DNA from 4 places in the Priestia sp. SRI_019 genome. Region 4 is predicted to be linked to each of the others. Evidence: predicted binding sites of a transcription regulator. Region 4 holds the regulator's gene; each other region holds the start of a gene.

Region 1 (3,192 bases), on a different contig from region 4:
CCTCCAGAAAACAAAATACTACTTGGAGCAACAATATAAGCTTTCCCGCCTTCCCTCAATAGTTGAATCATATTAGTCAATATGAAAAAATTCATATTTTTAAAGTGTGATTTACTATAACTACCATTTTTAAAATATTGATCATGGACTCTGTAACTATAGGCTTTGTAACTGTCCGATGTTTGTAAATTGTACGGTATATGTGTAATAATTTTGTCAAATTTCCTATGATATTTTTCAATTATATTTTCCAAGTTAGATGTTGAATCCCCTAGAAACAAATCTACAGGGTGTGAATCCATTAAGTTAAATAACATGCTCGAAATATTAAGGGAAAAAGGGTTAATATCTTGTCCAATAATATTCCCGTTATAATATTTGATATCAGAAACACTACTAAATAATAGCCCGCCTGTACCTACATATGGGTCTAGGATATTATCATTTTCTTTAATCTGCACAATCCCTGACATTATTTTTGAAATGGTTTCATCCGTTAAATCATATTCATTTTTTTTAAGCGACAATAATTTTGACATGATTCTATAAAAAAGCTCGGCCAATAAACCTATATCATATACTTCTCTTAAGACATCATGATTATCTAAAAATCTGATTATTTCCTCAATTGTATATAGCGTCTGTGGGTTATTAAATTTTTCAATATTAATTCTATAATGAGTATCCTGTTTATAAGGGTTTTCAGAAAAATACATAATTTCTTCAAATATGTATTCTATTTCCTCTATTCTTCTTAATCTATATGAACTAACTAGACGATCCCATTTATCTACGTATTCTTTTCTAGTAATGCTTTTAAATCTCAAAAAAATAATTTTAAGTATAACATTAGTACCTTCAGGATCATTCTTTAGATAATGATTTCCTCTTATGATCTCAAATATATAATCAAATTCTCTTTGTAACTGATTTAAATAAAGTTCTTTGTTATCCATATGGAACCTTCTTTCCATAGTAACTGTTCTGATAAAGATTGTATGATTCAATAAATAATTAAACGATATTTACACTATTTGTTTATTTCAAAATTTCCCCACAATTGTTTATAGCATCAAAAATACTGATAAATTAATTATCTGAGAATTTTTTCTTTTTTAGTTCTATTATACCATTTAATTTGCATCATACTATCTGTTTCAAGAGTTATTTTCATTTTATTGTTCTGGAACCAAATTTTCTATCATACGAGCATTTATTCTTTTATCTTTAGTCATTCCATATACCATTAAATAGCAATAATCGGGAAAAGGAATGATATTCCATTGAATAAAGAACGTTTGTTCGTATATAATAAAGAACAAACGTTCTTTATTGAGGAGTTATTCCAATGGATTATGGGCAGCTACCAAACAGAGTCATTATTTGCATAGACATGAAAGCGTTCTTTGCTTCGGTTTCCTCTGTCATACGGGGTTTAAATCCTTTGAAAACAAGGCTTGCGGTTGTAGGGGATGTCAAACGGTCGGGATCTGTTGTGTTAGCTGCCACACCCTTATTAAAGAAAGAAGGGATCAAAACAGGAAGTCGCCTCTTTGAAATTCCTAAAAGGAAAGATATCCATGTGGTGAATCCATCAATGGAGAGATATATCAAGGCTTCGAACTATATTTCTAGTTTGGTGTTACAGTATGTTGCTCCTGAAGACTTTCATGCATATAGCATTGATGAGTTGTTTATTGACGCTACAGCTTCCTTGCACTTATTTGCCCGAACACCGGAGGAGCTAGCTCATCGAATACTTAATGAGATCTATCGCAAAACAAGACTGACAGCTACGGCAGGAATCGGTCCTAATCTCTTACTGGCTAAAGTCAGCTTAGATCATGAAGCGAAGCACAGCCCAACAGGGGTTGCTTATTGGCGATATGAGGATATTCCCTTTAAGTTATGGTCAATTCATCCGATGAAGGATTTCTGGGGAATCTCGTCAGCTACAGAAAGACGATTAAACCGTTTAGGCATCTATACCATAAAAGAACTCGCTCTTTCTTCGAAAGAGATGTTACAAAAAGAATTTGGCATCATGGGCGAAGAATTGCACCAACATGCCAATGGAATTGATTTTAGTCGTATTTCCGATGTGTACATCCCTAGTTCCCGTTCCTTTGGGAAAAGTCAGATTCTCTTTCGAGATTATACAAGCCGAAAAGAAGTGGAATTATTGCTATTGGAGCTATTAGACGATGTGTGTTTTCGTTTACGCATGCATCAAGTGGTGGCCCAAACGGTTCATTTATCGATTGGCTACAGCAAACAAACAGGTGGCGGCTTCTCAAGACAAAAGAAAATGGGGCGAGCTTCAAACTTAAGCCAAGATATTTTCCCTTATTGTTTAACCATTTTACATAATTTTGATAACGGAATGCCGATTCGCTCCATTGGGATTTCCTTATCCAACACAAGCATTGAAGAAGAGGAGCAAATGAGCTTATTTGAGGATATCGATCAGCGTGAAAGAGCCTATGCTCTTGCCAAAACGATAGATGAAATTCGGCTGCGCTATGGGAAGAATAGTGTTCTACGGGCTTCAAGTCATCTGGATCATTCAACAGCTCGTTACCGAAATGGCCTTATAGGAGGTCATAAAGCATAGAACAGAGGAGGAGGATATCATGAATCATGATAGAGGAATGAAAAAATGGAGAGCTTTCGCAAGTATGCCTGAGCAATACATTGGATTACAGGAAGTCATAAACAAACAACTAGAAGTATCTAAACCTCTTTTAACGGAAGAGCAAATGGAACAAATTAATTTCACCTTGATTGAAGCCTTACATAAAAATAAACAAGTGTACCTTACATATTATAAGCAAGGCCAATGTATAACAGAGACAGGATTCATTCAGTTTGTTGATTCCCTGGGGGATATCTTTATTTTCATCGATGAAGTATTTGAATTAAAAAATAAAATGAGGTTAAGTGAGCTGATTGATGTTCGATTCGTGTAAAATTAAAGTAGATTGGTGAACTATTTATAAATTTGTTGAGTAAGGAGGAAGAATGATGAACATTCCTAAACAATTTATTAAACCATTTCCTTCATACGAAGATGTGTTTTACGATAACTTGGAACAGCATAAAAAACATTTTTTACCTATTTGTTCTATCAACCTACAATGTATTGAACCTGAATGGGACGAGTGGCTACATATTGTATCAGCGAAGGAAATT
Region 2 (3,192 bases), on a different contig from region 4:
TGCTTTAAAAAAGGAATCATTTCATACGTTGTAGTTCCTGCATCTAAAAAAATACAGTCACCTTCATTTATAATGGAAGCCGCATACTCTGCAATGTTTCGTTTATCTTGAACATTTTTAGCAGATTTTTCGATAACGCTCAGTTCGATTCGTTTACTGCGAATAAGCGAAGCGCCACCGTGAACACGTTTGAGCATTTGCTCTTCTTCTAGTTGACTTAAGTCTCTTCTAATGGTGGATTCCGAAGCGCCTGTAACTTCGATAAACTCTTGCACTTTTACAAGTTCTTTCTCTTTTAAAAGTTTTAAGATTAGTTGATGTCTCTCCGGCGTTAACATGTTCTAGCTCCTTTTTCAAAAAAGCGTTTTCATTTATTTCATGTACTTACTTTATCACGGTTTACATTCAAAATCAATCATAAAAAATCAAAAACATTCATTTTTTTAATTACAAAATAAAGTTTTTTGAACGAACAATTAAATTTGCATTTGGTTTAATAATAGTTACTACAAAAGGAAATATGCTGGTAATTCAAGAATTTGTCTACTTTTCTCATTATATGTAAAGGTTTTCTTCTACTCAATTAGCTATGACTGTTTTTGACTATTTCTTGACCGATTGAATTTTTCTGACTGAATCAGCCATAGCTTGTCCTGATTTCGTAAAAGCCTACACACCAAAAAAGTTGTCCACCTTTTTGGACAACTCAAAGTGACCCATCATTTAAATAAAAACAGAAGCATATATAATATGGAAGCAAGGGCAGAAGAAATAGCTAAACTTGAGATAAAACGAACGAGTCTTTTCTTAATGAACTGCGTTAATTCGATTTCTCTTACTTGAGTTTTTTCATTTTGCATACAATGATCCCTTCTTTAATTAAAATTTCCTAGTAGCTAGAAGTTACTACTCGCAGAATATGCTTTTATGTATTGTATGCATGCGTTAAAAAAAAGATACAAAACGAACAAAAAAGCTACTCTTAGCTAGAGTAGCTTTCATCTTTCCATACATCTGCTTCAATTACTGCATCCGCTCGAATCGAATATGTATAACAAGGGCCTGTAACCATCAGCGTATTCGACTGCAGCGAGACTTTATCAATCGTCACTCGTTCATACCTTTGAATATGTCCTGCTTCATAGACGTGAAGCGTTACTGGATGATGCTCCGAGTAACTGTTCATAATGACATTTTCAATATGCTCAATCTTTTCTTTTTTCAACCCTAAGGACTGCTTATGCGCATCGGGACTGTACATTTTCTTCATTTTCTCTAAATGCTCGGGCATTACTAACTTCGCATACTGTTTTAATTCATCTTGATACACGTTCATTCTCCCCCTTGACTCTTGCTTCTATTTTACCGAACGAACATTCTCATTGCAAAACTTTTTAATCAAAATAAAAGCAAACAATTCATTTTTTCATATTAGATAAAAACTGTCAAAAGATTTTATGATGATAGCAGAAACTGATTTTTTTAAAAATAATAATATCTCATCTTTAATTCGGTCTCTAGAGTTGGTATAATACATTGTCATGACTGTGTTTTCGGAGTTTTTGATGATTGGAGGTAACGTTCATGATTAATAAAATAAAAGAAATTATCCTTATTATTCTAGGAAGCCTTATTTTTGCACTTGCCATTAATTACTTTGCTATTCCAAATGAATTAGCAGAAGGCGGCGTAACCGGTGTAACAATGATTACCTATTATGTATTAGGCTGGTCTCCGGGTATCACAAACTTTATATTAAACGGTTTGCTGGTACTAATCGGATACAAATTGCTTCACAAACGTGTGATTGCTTACACAATTATATGTATTGTTTTCACATCTCTATTCCTACATATAACTGAAGGACTGGGAAATCCTCTTGATGATACGCTGCTGGGGGCTATTTTTGCTGGTATTTTAGCTGGTGTAGGACTCGGACTTGTGTTTAGAGGAGGCGGAACTTCCGGAGGCTCTGCAGTTATTGCCCGCTTAGCTAATCAATATCTAGACTGGAATATTAGCAAAACGATGCTGGCAATTGATTTATTGGTTGTAGCAAGCGCCTATTTTGTCATCGGAGGAGAAAAGACGATGTATACGGTTATTTCTCTTTACATCGGAACGAAAGTGCTTGATTATATCATTGAAGGACTCAATCCTCGCAAAGCAATTACTATTATTTCACACCGTTCCGCTGAAGTGGCCGAACAAGTTAATAAAAAGATGCAGCGAGGAGTCACTGTTTTTTCCGCTCATGGAAGCTATACAAAAGAAGCAAAAGACGTATTGTACGTAGTTGTGAACAAACAAGAACTGCTAGAATTAAAACGCATTATTCATAAAGTCGACGAACAGGCTTTTGTGGTTGTCCACGATGTGCGCGACGTATTTGGAGTAGGCTTTACTATTCCAAAAGCCAGCTGAAAACCCGCTGTAAAAAAGCGGGTTTTTTCTATTATATATGTTTGCGCTGAAAATACAGTAAACCTGCTGCTCCAAAAAGCAGAAAGCTGCTTATAACAACCACTAAGAAATTCTGTGTAGTCAGCATCAACCCCCATGATGCTTTTCCGTTTACACCTAACATTCCATACATTGGCTGAGTCCATGGGTACCAGGGGCCAAATCGTTCAGAATTAGCAACGAATAAATTCGGTAGTGTTAAAATGACGTTGACTGTCAAAGATGCTCCAAAGCTAGAACATGCCATTGACACAGCTAGCATAAACGCAAGAATGGGCAACACCGCAACCCATCCGCCTAGCATATTTCCAGCTATCATCTTTAATGGCACAGCGCTCGGATAGTCTTTTAACATGCTAACTCCTAATAAAACAACAAATACAAGCACTTGAAGAATTCCCATGAAAGCTGCTGCTGTAATCAATTTTGCTCCGTATACCGATGTCCTTGTCACAGGAAGAGATAATAATTGCTTCCACCCTCCCGCTTCGTGTTCATACCGACAGATGAAGGATGTTACTAACCCGCCAATTAACGGATAAAACAGCAATCCGTGAACATTGGCAATCAAGGCATCTGCCATTGCCCATTTCATTCTCCCGCTTGGCATTGCCTGATCACCTACAAAAAGGATAATAGCGATTAGAATAGGACTCACAAAAAGGTACGTCCAGGCTTTTGTTTTAAACAATTTAAACGATTCTATCTTACATAATTGCAAAAACATTT
Region 3 (3,192 bases), 740 kb from region 4:
CTTATTATTTTTATGGTTGCTTCTGCTTTATGTGGAATGGCAAATAATATGACAGAGCTTATTTTATTCCGTGCATTACAAGGAATTGGCGGCGGCGTTATGATGCCGATGGCAATGATTGTAATTGGTGATTTATTTACAGGAAAAGAACGAGCAAAGTTTCAAGGAGTATTCGGAGGAATTTACGGTCTTGCTTCTGTCATCGGTCCACAAATTGGCGGATGGATTGTTGATTCACTGAACTGGAAATGGGTGTTTTACATCAACTTGCCGGTAGGGATACTCGCTACCGTTTTTATTGCACTGGGACTTCAAGGAAAGAAACATACGGGACCTGTGAAATTCGATGTAGCCGGTATGTTCACAATGGTTATCGGAGTAGTGAGCTTGCTTCTGGCCCTAAGCTTTGGAGGAAAAGACTATGACTGGAACTCTTGGCAAATTGTTAGTCTATTTACACTTGCTGTTGTTGGGATCATAAGCTTTATTATTGTGGAAACGAAAGCAAAAGAGCCGATTCTTCCGATGTATTTATTTAAGAATCGAACGTTTACGCTTTTAAATATCATTGGCTTTTTTATGAGCATCGGCATGTTCGGAGCCATTACGTTTGTTCCGTTCTTTATGCAAGGAATCGTTGGAGTCAGTGCCTCGGAATCAGGTACCATTATGACGCCGATGATGATTTCAATGATCGTAACGAGTATTATTGGAGGGCAGCTTGTTTATAAAGTTGGAATCAAACCTCAAATCGTAACGGGTATGCTTATTATGGCAGGAGGGTTCTTTTTATTAACAACTTTAGACCTTCGTACTAGCAAGCTTGTTGCCACTTCTTATATGGCCATAATCGGTTTAGGAATGGGTCTTGTGATGCCAATTTTAACGCTTGCTCTTCAAGAAAGCTTTTCAAAAGAAGAGCTCGGTGTGGTTACATCATCAAGTCAATTTTTCCGTTCAATCGGAGGAACGTTCGGTATTACCATTTTAGGAGCGGTAATGAATGCAAAATCAGGTACACTTCTTACTGACAAACTCGTTCCATATTTAAACACATTGCCTGCTCAAGCAAGTGCTTTTGCAGACGGATTTAAAAAAGCAATTGATACGAATCCTGAAAGTGTGCTGCAGATGCTGTTTAGCCCTGAGGCGCTAAAGAGTATTCCAGCTGTGCTTTCAGACAGCATTGTGCCAATTTTGAAGACCTCGCTAATGAGCGCATTGCACAGCGTCTTTTTCATGGGCTTAGCTTTTATTGTTTTAGGGGCGGTATGCACATTATTCTTAAGGCAGATCAACCTTTCAAATAAAAAAGCCGAAGAAAAACCAGAAGAAGGCATTGCTGAAGTAGAGCCATCACATTAAAAAAAGCGCACAAATTTGTGCGCTTTTTTCTATATCAACTAGTGGTTTCATTAGGCTTACGAAGAAAAGGGGATTGTTTAGACGTGTCATACGAAATTTGATCAAGTAAATACGTTAAATATAAGTTCAGTTCAAACCTATCTTCTGACACAAAATCTGTAAGCGCTTGCTTATTATCTTTCCACATGGTAATTCCTCCTTAATTTTACATACTAATGAATGGATTTAATATCAGAAAGCAAAAGGGAAACAACGGCTTCATTTTCGTCTTTTACGGATAGAATTTGCTGATGGAGATTTAAGTTGTGCACGCGGCCTTTGCACGTTTGCAACGTTCCATCTTTATAGTAAGAAACAGTTATCGTCCCACTTTTCGTTAATTCTCGTAAAAACATTTAAGAAGCCTCCTTAAAAAAGATTACCTGATTTAAAAGCCAGTCCTTTCATTTGAGATGAGCAAAAGGGAATTGTATGTACTGCAAAAGCTTCCCTTTATATTCTCTAACGTGTATGAATAGATCGAATAAAAGGTTGCTAGCTCATCTATAAACTGTCCTAAGTTTCAGAATATACTGTCTTTTCCGTATAGTGTTTTTTAAAAGGATTAATGTTACATTTATTATGTAACATTCTGATGAGAAAGAAAACCGTTTCTACAAAACTTCTCTAAAAATTACAAAATATTCATATTCATGTGAAGGATGTAGAATGAACAAATATGGAAGTAACTGCATTTATAAAAAACGTAATGACAGCTTCAATTATTAATCATCTTAATACTAGTTATCAATTATATGTATTTTACTAATTTATTCTTCTCCGATAAAATGCAGGTAGACGAATTTGATAAGAATTTTCTAATGATTTATATAATTAAATTTGATATAATCTATAGGAATAATAATGTATGAAGGGAAACATCATTGATTAATTAGACACAGGTATTAAATGTTGTTGAAGATGATTCGTAAAAGCATACATATTTAAATTATATATTTTTGTGAGGTGGACAGTGTTGCAACTTAAGGTAGTAAACAGCCCTTTTAATCAAGAACAAGCAGATTTGCTTAATCGCCTTCTGCCGACATTAACAGAAGCACAACAAATGTGGTTGAGCGGTTATTTAACAGCATCTCAATCTACGTCTGCCGAAGGAACGCCAGACGTTTCTACAGCAGCGCCTGATCAAACGAAACAGAAGGTTTCAAAAGACGTAACGATTCTTTACGGATCACAAACAGGAAATGCTCAAGGACTTGCTGAAAATACAGGCAAAACGCTTGAAGCAAAAGGTTTTAATGTAACTGTATCTTCTATGAATGATTTCAAACCAAATAATTTAAAGAAACTTGAAAATTTATTAATTGTCGTAAGTACACATGGAGAAGGAGAGCCGCCTGATAATGCGCTATCTTTCCATGAATTTCTTCACGGCCGTCGAGCGCCAAAACTTGAGAACTTCCGTTTCTCTGTCTTATCGCTTGGAGACAGCTCATACGAATTTTTCTGTCAAACAGGAAAAGAATTTGATGTGCGCTTAGCGGAACTTGGCGGTGAAAGACTGTATCCGCGCGTTGACTGTGATTTAGATTTTGAAGAGCCCGCGAATAAATGGCTTAAAGGTGTTATTGACGGATTAAGCGAAGCGAAAGGACACAGCGCTTCGGCAGCTGTTCCAGCGGAAGCTCCTGCAGGAACTTCACCATATTCAAGAACAAATCCTTTTAAAGCAGAAGTGCTTGAGAACTTAAACTTAAACGGCCGCGGATCAAATAAAGAAACGCGACACTTAGAACTATCTCTAGAAGGTTCAGGTTTGACGTATGA
Region 4 (3,192 bases):
AACACAAACATCCGTTCATCGATAAAATAAGGAAGGCTCCCAACGTGCTGTTCACGCGTGGCTTCTTTCTTGATGTGTTCGTTCAAAAATGGCGCAAGCTGTGAAAAAATATAATCTTGCACTTTGCTATAGCGATGATGTTCATAGGTAATGGTGGATCCGTGCTCTTCAGCAAGCTTCGGTTCTAATACACGAAAATGATTCATGAATTCTAAAATATCATCATAGGTGTAATGATTATGGCTCATCTCAGTGCGAATGGTCATGACGCCAATTTCAAAAGGACATAAAAAAACATCCACAGACAGCACGTTGCTAGACACGGTGGTGGAGGAAGTGTGTAACGTAATGGTATGGTCTATTTTTTTTGAAAATCGAAGCAGCCCTTCTTTTTCGCACGAGTCAGGGAATAGAATACATTCAATGTAAGGAAGAAAATATTGATCCAGGCTATCATGAGATACGTAATACTGTTCTCCGTAGTATTCTTTTTCTAAATGTTTGTTTTGAATGGAAAAAAAATCGAACAAATTTTCTTTCAGTGCATGAACAAGCTGCTCTTTATTTTTTCGATCAAAGGAAAAAGGAAAAAGAAACATGTTCATTGCTTTGGTAGGTACAATGGTTTGAAATGGTTCTGTTTTCCTTGGTGTATTGGTCATAAACTACATCCTTCTTATGGTCGGTTGTATTTCCTTGTAAGAGTCGCGGAAATGCAGATAGAAAGTAAAAGGTGAAACAAGCTTTACAAAAACCGTTCTACCTGCCTGCGGTGATTCAACGTATCATTTATAATATGCCAATTTTTTTAGAAAACAAACGTAAAAAAAACCAACTAACATCATGATTAGTTGGTTTTACATACAGTGTCTGATTAGTGAATCGTGCGATATACACCAGTTACTTTTCCTAAAATCGTTACGTGGCGAAGAATAATAGGCGCCATCGTTGAATTTTCAGGCTGTAAACGAACGAAATTTTCTTCTTTAAAGAAACGTTTTACCGTTGCTTCGTTGTCCTCGGTCATAGCGACCACAATATCTCCATTATTAGCTGTTTGCTGCTGACGTACGATTACCATATCGCCATCTAGAATACCAGCTTCAATCATACTTTCTCCCATAATTTCAAGCATAAATACATGATCATCTGGAGAAACGAATTTATCTGGAAGAGGGAAATATTCTTCCACATTTTCAACGGCTGTTATAGGAAGACCCGCTGTTACTTTACCGATGACAGGAACATTAATGACATTGCTTTTAGGGATGTTTACTTCATCTAGCTGAAGAACTTCGATTGCTCTTGGTTTTGTTGGATCTCTGCGAATTAACCCTTTGCTTTCTAAACGAGCTAAATGCCCGTGTACAGTGGAGCTAGAGGCTAATCCTACCGCTTCCCCAATCTCGCGAACAGAAGGCGGATAGCCTTTTAATTTTACTTCGTGCTTAATAAAATCTAGTATGTCTTGTTGACGTTTTGATAGCTTCATATTTTTCACCTCGATTTTAGCTATTCTTTAGGTGAATTATACCACGTGGTGTGTCAATATACAAACATAAGTTCGAAGAATTCCATTGACAGAAACAAATGTTCTCAATAAAATAAGAACATATATTCTGATAGGGGGATCATAATATGCAACAATTCTTACATTCTATGAAACATTACGCTATTTTTTTTGCAGTTATCGCTGCACTTACATATGTATTGACGCTGGTTTTAGGAGCGGATAAAGTAGATTTAGACAAATATTCAACGGTTACTATTACAAAAGGAGATACGCTTTGGGACTTGTCCAACAAGTATCATAATCACCATCATTTGACCACCAATGAATTTGTCAAATGGGTTGAAGACGTTAATGATTTAAACTCAGATACTGCCCAGTCTTTATCTCCTGGAGATAAATTATATATTCCTGTTTTAAAAAATGAGTTACATAATCAAGTGGCAATTGAACAGTAGTGTGTAACGGCCGTTCCTGAATATTGTTAGAAGCCGAAAAGGTCGTGATAAAAGTGGACGCCATTATTTATTGCCGTGTCAGTACGGATAAAAAAACCCAAGAAACATCTTTACAGCGCCAGCAAGAAGAATTAAAAAAGCTTGCTAATCTTCATCATCTAGAGGTGAAAAAAGTCGTGATGGAAAAAGCAAGCGGATATGATGTAGACAGAGAGGGTATTTTGGATGTTCTTCATACAATGAAAGAAGAGAAAATATCCGTGCTGCTCATTCAAGACGAAACACGATTAGGCAGAGGAAATGCCCGAATTGCGCTGCTTCATGCTTTTCATAAAGAAAATGCTACCATCTATACGATTAGTCATCAAGGTCAGCTTCAGCTTTCAGAATCTGATTCAATGGTGTTAGATATTATTAGCTTAGTGGAAGAGCATCAGCGGAAATTACATAATGCTAAAATTAAAAGAGGAATGAAAAGAGCCGTAGAAAACGGTTATCGTCCGCAGAAAAATTTAAAAAATCAAGGAGTTAACTCGGGAAGAGAAAAAAAAGAAGCGCCGATTGAAGAAATTGTCCGCCTTCGTCATAACGGCTTAACCTTTGCTGAAATTTCAGTTACGCTAAAAGGTTTTGGTTATAATATTTCAAAAGCGACGGTACATCGCCGCTATCAAGAGTACCAAGAGAGTGCTCAATCTCTTGATAAAACGAAAGAGATTTAGTAAGATGACTACATGTTGCCGGAGCGGTTCGGTAATTTTAATTATTGATTATAAGGAGATAGGTTTTATATGCTATCAAAAGATAAACTTGCTCGTATTAATGCTCTTTCAAAAAAGGCAAAGGCTGAAGGGCTGACAGAATCTGAAGCGAAAGAACAGCAAGAGCTACGTCAGGAATATTTAAAAGTTTTCCGACAATCTATGACAAATCACCTTCATACGATTAAAGTTGTGGACGAAGAAGGTAAAGATGTTACGCCTAAGAAGTTAAAAGAGAGTAAAAAGAAGCGTCTTCACTAAGACGTTCTAGTAAAACTAGAGGGAGTGTTCCCTCTAGTTTTTTGTATATTTTTAATAAGGGGCACAAAAACTGTAAAAGTGGAAATTTTTTTGGTTCAAGTATTGTACAAATAAGCAAATCATTAGTATGATAACATATGTACATAGTTTTGAAAGGAATGAAGAGTATGACACAACGTATTGAAGATCTTTCGATTGCAAC

Evidence for each region. Region 4 encodes LexA, which represses DNA repair genes until DNA is damaged. Its sites were predicted from a motif close to CGAACATATGTTCG; they were not measured.
Region 1: AC2YJL_RS25760 (Y-family DNA polymerase) is a predicted target of LexA. The motif match lies at 1,292-1,305, and genes of this name have one in related genera.
Region 2: AC2YJL_RS13685 (YolD-like family protein) is a predicted target of LexA. The motif match lies at 1,367-1,380, and genes of this name have one in related genera.
Region 3: AC2YJL_RS08455 (YolD-like family protein) is a predicted target of LexA. The motif match lies at 1,886-1,899, and genes of this name have one in related genera.

What each region holds. Positions count from the first base shown of each region.
Region 1 covers NZ_JBYCZN010000010.1:9,634-12,825, forward strand. Annotated here, with positions in the region: gene AC2YJL_RS25755 (N-6 DNA methylase) at 1-956, opposite strand, end outside; gene AC2YJL_RS25760 (Y-family DNA polymerase) at 1,349-2,614, shown strand; gene AC2YJL_RS25765 (YolD-like family protein) at 2,634-2,969, shown strand; gene AC2YJL_RS25770 (siderophore biosynthesis protein) at 3,025-3,192, shown strand, end outside.
Region 2 covers NZ_JBYCZN010000002.1:663,736-666,927, forward strand. Annotated here, with positions in the region: gene AC2YJL_RS13675 (DeoR/GlpR family DNA-binding transcription regulator) at 1-338, opposite strand, end outside; gene AC2YJL_RS13680 (hypothetical protein) at 720-860, opposite strand; gene AC2YJL_RS13685 (YolD-like family protein) at 983-1,336, opposite strand; gene AC2YJL_RS13690 (YitT family protein) at 1,585-2,424, shown strand; gene AC2YJL_RS13695 (ABC transporter permease) at 2,456-3,190, opposite strand; gene AC2YJL_RS13700 (ABC transporter permease) at 3,191-3,192, opposite strand, start outside.
Region 3 covers NZ_JBYCZN010000001.1:1,548,289-1,551,480, forward strand. Annotated here, with positions in the region: gene AC2YJL_RS08445 (MDR family MFS transporter) at 1-1,365, shown strand, start outside; gene AC2YJL_RS08450 (hypothetical protein) at 1,400-1,552, opposite strand; gene AC2YJL_RS08455 (YolD-like family protein) at 1,578-1,760, opposite strand; gene AC2YJL_RS08460 (assimilatory sulfite reductase (NADPH) flavoprotein subunit) at 2,381-3,192, shown strand, end outside.
Region 4 covers NZ_JBYCZN010000001.1:805,209-808,400, forward strand. Annotated here, with positions in the region: gene AC2YJL_RS04095 (magnesium transporter CorA family protein) at 1-662, opposite strand, end outside; gene lexA (transcriptional repressor LexA) at 875-1,492, opposite strand; gene yneA (cell division suppressor protein YneA) at 1,639-1,968, shown strand; gene AC2YJL_RS04110 (YneB family resolvase-like protein) at 2,022-2,690, shown strand; gene AC2YJL_RS04115 (DUF896 domain-containing protein) at 2,760-2,990, shown strand; gene tkt (transketolase) at 3,158-3,192, shown strand, end outside.